Regions from separate parts of the Lachnoclostridium sp. Marseille-P6806 genome, predicted to be linked through region 2. Evidence: predicted binding sites of a transcription regulator. Region 2 holds the regulator's gene; each other region holds the start of a gene.

Region 1 (2,203 bases), on a different contig from region 2:
TATGGATATGTGCTGGTTCACATGCCTGTTTCCAGAATCCGGGAGGCCAGCAATAAAAGTCTTGATGTAGTTTATATTTCTGCGGCTTTTATTTTTGTACTGTCCCTGATTATTCTGCTGGTATTCCGCAAAACCGTATCCATTCCCCTGAAGAAGATTACGGAAGGGGCAAACGAATATGCGGCGGGAAATCTGGAATACCACATTGAGCTGAATTCCAGAGATGAGATGGGATACCTGGCGGCAACACTGAATTATATGTCCAGTGAGCTGGATAAGATGGAGGAGTACCAGCGGAATTTTATTGCCAATGTTTCTCACGATTTCCGCTCTCCTCTGACGTCAATCAAGGGATATCTGGAGGCGATTATTGACGGAACCATCCCTCCGGAGATGTACGAAAAATATCTGACCAGAGTAATTTCAGAGACAGATCGGCTGACCAAGCTGACCCAGGGAATGCTGACACTCAATTCCTTAGACAGCAAAGGATATCTTTCCCGGACTAATTTTGATATTAACCGGGTGATTAAAGATACAGCAGCTTCCTTTGAAGGAACCTGCGCCACAAAAAACATTGTGTTTGAGCTGACTTTTTCCGATACTATCCAGATGGTTTATGGAGATTTGGGGAAAATTCAGCAGGTGCTTTATAATCTGATTGACAATGCCATTAAGTTCAGCCATGCAGACTCTGTTATTTATATTCAGGCTTATGCAAAAAATGAGAAGGTTTTTATTTCTGTAAAGGATACAGGGGAGGGAATTCCTAAAGAGAGTATCAAGAAGATCTGGGAACGGTTTTATAAATCCGATCAGTCCCGCGGAAAGGACAAAAAGGGAACTGGACTGGGGCTGGCAATCGTAAAAGAGATTATCCAGGCACATGGGGAAAATATTGATGTAATCAGTACAGAAGGCGTTGGTTCGGAATTTATTTTCTCCCTTCCCCGCTCCACAAGCTTGTAGAAAAGGGAGAAAAAATGAAAATTTAATTGACATGAAATTAACGATATGATAAGCTGGAGCCGTATCCATGCGTTAAAGACGTATTTCATTTGGGAGGAAAGAAAGATTATGAGAAAATCAGGTAAGAAACTGGTTTCCGCAGTGATGGCAGCAGCTATGGTTCTGTCCCTGGCAGCATGCGGCGGCAAAACTGCCGACACAACAACTGCAGCAACAGAAGCAGCCACTACAGAAGCAGCAACTACCGAGGCAGAGACAACTGCAGCAGAAGAAACGGAACCGGCAGGCGAGAGCCAGCAGGCAGATATCGTAGTAATCGGAGCCGGCGGAGCTGGTATGACTGCAGCGATTCAGGCAGTGCAGGATGGAGCAACGGATGTAGTTGTTCTGGAGAAAATGCCGATTACCGGAGGCAATACAACCCGTTCTACCGGCGGACTGAATGCCTGTGCAACCAAGTATCAGGAAGCAGAGGGAATCGAGGATTCTGTTGATCTGTTTGTAGAAGATACCATGAAGGGCGGCAAGGAGTTAAACAATAAGGAGCTGGTTACTGTTATGGCAGAGAATTCTGCAGCAGCAGTAGACTGGGTAAATGAGATTGGCGGCGATTTAAGCGTTGTAGGCATGTTCGGCGGAGCGAGCGTAAAGCGTATTCATCGTCCTACCGATACCTCTGCAGTAGGACCTATGTTAGTAAAGGCTCTGAACAATAAGATGGCAGAACTGAACATTCCAGTTCTTCTGGAAACTACCGCAAAGCAGATTCTGGTAAATGACGAAGGCGCTGTATGCGGCGTTGTTGCTGCAGATAAAGACGGCAAGGAAATGACCATTGACTGTACCGCAGTAATTCTGGCAACCGGCGGTTTTGGCGCGAATGCAGAGATGGTAGAAGAGTACAAGCCGGATCTGGCTGGCTTTGGTACCACCAACCATGCAGGTGCAACCGGCGACGGCATTACCATGGCAAAGGAGCTGGGCGCAGAGTTCGTAGATATGGAGCAGATTCAGACCCATCCTACTGTAAATCCGGAGACCCAGACCATGTATACTGAGGGTGTGCGCGGAAACGGTGCGATTCTGGTTAATAAAGAAGGAAAGCGTTTTGTAAACGAGCTGGAGACTCGTGATGTAGTATCTGCAGCAATTCTGGAGCAGACAGACGGTCAGTGCTACCTGGTATTTGATCAGGCAGTAAGAGAGAGTCTGGCAGCGATTGAGTCTTATATTA
Region 2 (2,203 bases):
TGCCTCTAAGGGAAGCGTGGCGGAGATGCTGAGTGTTCCCATGCAGCAGATGGCGAGAACCTATGTGTATCACAGAGAGGAGCTGGCAGAAGAAGAAAAGGAGGAGCTTACAGCCTACCTTCCCAGAGAAAATCTGGAGGCCTACAAATACTATGTGTCCGATCCAGTGAAAGCCGGTTTCCAGGCAGAGGCGTTTGAGTCTGGAAAAGAGGAATTTATCAGACTCTGGCTGAGCATAGGGCGGCAGTTCCCGGCTGAATATGTAAGGGCAACGCTTTTAAATACCATGGGACTGTGGTATCTGGGCGGAGACTCCAGCTGCTATATGGCTTATGAAATGAAACCGTCCTCCTATGTGTGGCAGGAGAGTCGTCTTCCGATGTTAAAGCCCTGGTATCTGTGGTTTCAGAATGATAATTTGAAGGAGAAGCTGCCAGTGCTGTCCATTCCTTTTTACACCTCCTTTTATTCCTGGGCAGTGGTACTCTGCGGCGGGCTTTTGATTGGAAGAAGAAGGTACAGATGGCTGACACCTGTGGGAATTTTGCTTGGATATCTGATATCCCTTGCTCCGGGTCCCTGTATTCTGGTACGGTATATGGCGGGAATCATGCTCTGTGTACCTGTGCTGTGGAGTGCTGTGTTTTACGGAAAAAGGGAGGAATGATTTCAAGATGGTGAAAACGCATTTGACAGAAAAATCTCAAACGGGTATAATGTAAGCTAGATGAACAGGGTGCTCAGCATCCGAATATGTGACAGACAGGAGAGTAGGCAAGCATGGAGGGAAGAGAAATATCAAAGGCTGTGATTACGCGGCTTCCCCGGTATTATCGATACCTTGGAGAATTATTGGAATCTGGAGTGGAACGAATTTCATCCAATGAGCTGAGTGTTCGAATGAAAGTAACTGCATCTCAGATTCGCCAGGATTTGAATAATTTTGGAGGATTTGGTCAGCAGGGCTACGGCTATAATGTTAAATATCTTTATACGGAAATTGGAAAAATTTTGGGAATTGACCGACAGCATCATATGATTATTATTGGTGCAGGAAATCTTGGGCAGGCGATTGCCAATTATGCTAATTTTGAAAAGCGCGGATTTATCATTAAAGGTATGTTTGATATCAATCCCAGACTGATCGGTCTTGTTGTCAGGGGAATCGAGATTCGCGGGGTAGATGATCTGGAGCAGTTTATCAAGGATAACGATGTTCAGATGGCTGCGCTGACGATCCCTAAGACAAAGGCGCCTGAGATTGCAGAGCGGCTGGTAAAGGCGGGGATTAAGGCTATCTGGAATTTTGCACATGTGGATTTGAATGTGCCGGAGGATGTAGTTGTTGAGAACGTACATCTTTCAGAGAGCCTTATGCGTCTGTCCTACCGGGTGTGCAGCCTGGAGGATCGGAAGGAAAAGCAGAGAGAGAAGGAACGGGAAAGGGCGGCCTTGAAAGCAGGTAAATCACTGAAGGATGAAGCAAATCAGTGATTTAAGGAGGAAACAAGGGCATCTGCCGGCGGACAGGAAGGAAGCTTCCTGGGCTGCCGGCAGTTTGTGTATGATCGGAGATGGAGTCTTTAGGAGGAGAGGATATGAGGTATGTGGTGACAGGAGCACAGATGAAGCAGATCGACCAGGATACGATTCAGAGAATAGGAATTCCCTCTGTGGTGCTGATGGAACGGGCAGCTCTGGCAGTGGCAGAAGAAGCAAAGAACCTTTTATCCAACCGGAGAGACCTGGCGATTTCCGGACAGATTTCCTGGAGCGCTGCAGAGAATTCTGGAATTCTGGCAGTTTGCGGTATGGGGAATAACGGCGCAGACGGAATCGCAGCAGCCCGCATTTTAAAGGGGTGGGGATATCGGGTAAAGATTCTTCTATGGGGAAATCCGGAACAGGCTACCCAGGAAAACCGGCTTCAGCAGAAAATTGCAGAGAAGCTTCAGATTCCTATGGTCTGGGAAGGCCAAAAGGGGGAAGTTCTCTGGAAGCAGGAGATGGAGGAAGGCAGATGGCCGGTGGTCATTGACGGTATTTTCGGAATAGGGCTTTCCCGTCCGGTGGAGGGCTCCGGTTTTCGGCTTCTGGAGTACCTCCAGGAGAAAAAGCAGGCAGGAAAAATACAGGTGACTGCTGTGGATATTCCTTCCGGCATTCATTCTGCTACAGGAGCAGTGATGGGAACTGCCCTGGC
Region 3 (2,203 bases), on a different contig from region 2:
CGGAAGCAGCGTGCTCTGTCAGGAAGGTGTCAATAACAGGCGGATTTTCTTTGAGGAATTCGTTGCGGACAACGGTTACTCCTGTTACCAGACGACTTCCGCCTTCTCCCTGAAGGGCTTCCCACTCCTTGGTCAGATCCAGCACAATACTCAGTTTTTCATTCTGAGCACAGGCTGCAGTGACAAAGGGCTGGGGCAGCAGACCGATGGCATCCGGCTGCTCTTTTAATACAGCGGCAACCTCAGTCGGTTCTGATTTGTATTCCAGGGTTACATCGCTTTCGCTCAGCCCGTTTTCACTCAGCAGATAGCGGATGACATAGTCCGGACTGGTTCCTTTTCCAGTCAGATAAAGGGTTTTGCCTTTTAAATCGGCAATGGACTGGATAGAAGAATCCGATGCTACAATGTCCAGTACACCCAGAGTGTTGATGTCAATAACGGAGATACCGCCCTGAGTTTTATTGTAGAGAACAGAAGCTACGTTGGCGGGAACCAGGGCAATGTCCAGATCGCCGCTTACCATTTTTCCAAGAAGTTCATCTGCTGCCGTTACCATAGTAAATTCATAATTGCACAGAGCCTCATCTTTTTCTGCCTTGTCCATCAGCTCTACCAGCCCCATGGAGGTAGGTCCCTTTAAGGAGCCGATACGGACAACAACATCAGAGTCTACCGGCTGGGCGGCAGAGCTTTCTGCAGCGCCTTCTCCCTCTCCAGGAGTTTCTGCTGCTGTCTGGCTGTTTTCCGTTTCTTCTTCCGTAAAAGCCTCAATGGTGGTTTCTGCTTCTGTGGCTGCTTCAGAGGAAGCGGCTGTGGTGGATGGAGCGGCTGTCTTGCTGCCGGAGCATCCGCTTAAAAGAGAGCCGACCATAAGTGCGGCCATTGCTGCAGACCAGGTTTTTTTCATCATAGTTATCCTCGCTTTCTGTTCGTGTATCTTTAGAAGCGTGTTTTGTTGTATTCCGTCTTCTCCGTCAGAGCTGATTTATGGATTTCAGTCTTACAGGTTAGCACGAACAAAGACATTATAGCACAAAAGCTGCTTTGTATACCATAAAAAACAAGGATTTGTGCAAAAAACTAATTGATAAAAATATGTCAATATGAGATAATAGGGGTAACTGTGACAGAAATTTGGACAGAGGGGTTTTACATATCGTTACGTTACTATTTATCATTATGGAGGGATAAGCTATGAGAGTTACAATTTGTATTGGAAGCGCATGTCACTTGAAAGGTTCCAGAGAAATTATCCAGCAGCTGCAGCAGCTGGTAAAAGAACATGGAGTATCGGATAAAGTAGATTTAAACGGTGCATTCTGTACTGGAAACTGCGTGAATGGAGTTTGTGTGACCGTTGATGGAACCCTGTACTCCTTATCTCCGGAAACTACAAAGGAGTTCTTTGAAAAAGAGATTCTCGGGAGGCTGTAAATATGGCGATTATTGACTTCAAGGCCACCAAGTGCCGGCATTGCTACAAGTGTGTGCGCTACTGTGAAGTGAAAGCCATTATGGTAAAGGACGGCCGTGCAGAGATTATACCGGAAAACTGTATTCTGTGCGGACGCTGTCTTCAGATTTGTCCTCAGTCAGCCAAGACTCTGGTCAGTGATCTGGAACTGGTAAAGGGGATGCTCCGAAGAGGAGAAAAGGTAATTGTTTCCATTGCACCTGCTTATATGGGCCTTTTGAAATACAAGACCATCGGCCAGGTTCGGTCCGCTCTTTTACGGCTGGGCTTTGCAGATGTGCGTGAGACTTCCGAGGGTGCGGCTCTGGTGACAGCCGAGTATGCCAGACTTTTGGAAGAGGGCACTATGGAAAATATTATTACTACCTGCTGCCCCAGCGTCAATGATCTGATTGAAAAATATTATCCGCAGCTGACTCCGTGGATGGCTCCAGTAGTATCGCCAATGATAGCCCACGGCATGATGCTGAAAAAGCATCTGGGAACGGACATTAAGGTGGTATTTTTAGGACCCTGTATTGCCAAGAAGAAAGAGGCTCAGGATGCCCGTCACAGCGGCTATATTGATGCGGTGCTGAATTTTAATGATATGAACCGCTGGCTGGAAGACGAGGATATTGTGATTGAGGATTGTGAGGATATGCCGTTTACAGCTATGAATCCCAGAGTAAACCGCCTGTATCCTGTATCCAGCGGTGTGGTGAATTCTGTTCTGGCAACAGAGAA

The links. Region 2 encodes Rex, which represses fermentation and respiration genes when NADH is low (regulators of the CRP and FNR family bind a similar motif). Its sites were predicted from a motif close to ATTGTTAANTANTTAACAAT; they were not measured.
Region 1: the regulator Rex is predicted to act here: its motif matches at 995-1,014, upstream of ACESON_RS14740 (flavocytochrome c).
Region 3: the regulator Rex is predicted to act here: its motif matches at 1,087-1,106, upstream of ACESON_RS00975 (NAD(P)H-dependent oxidoreductase subunit E).

Annotation. Positions count from the first base shown of each region.
Region 1 covers NZ_CAXSLG010000014.1:13,961-16,163, reverse strand. The annotation lists gene ACESON_RS14745 (ATP-binding protein) at 1-969, shown strand, start outside; gene ACESON_RS14740 (flavocytochrome c) at 1,078-2,203, shown strand, end outside.
Region 2 covers NZ_CAXSLG010000002.1:288,836-291,038, reverse strand. The annotation lists gene ACESON_RS03405 (DUF6020 family protein) at 1-667, shown strand, start outside; gene ACESON_RS03400 (redox-sensing transcriptional repressor Rex) at 781-1,494, shown strand; gene ACESON_RS03395 (NAD(P)H-hydrate dehydratase) at 1,599-2,203, shown strand, end outside.
Region 3 covers NZ_CAXSLG010000001.1:223,911-226,113, reverse strand. The annotation lists gene ACESON_RS00980 (ABC transporter substrate-binding protein) at 1-910, opposite strand, end outside; gene ACESON_RS00975 (NAD(P)H-dependent oxidoreductase subunit E) at 1,198-1,437, shown strand; gene ACESON_RS00970 ([Fe-Fe] hydrogenase large subunit C-terminal domain-containing protein) at 1,440-2,203, shown strand, end outside.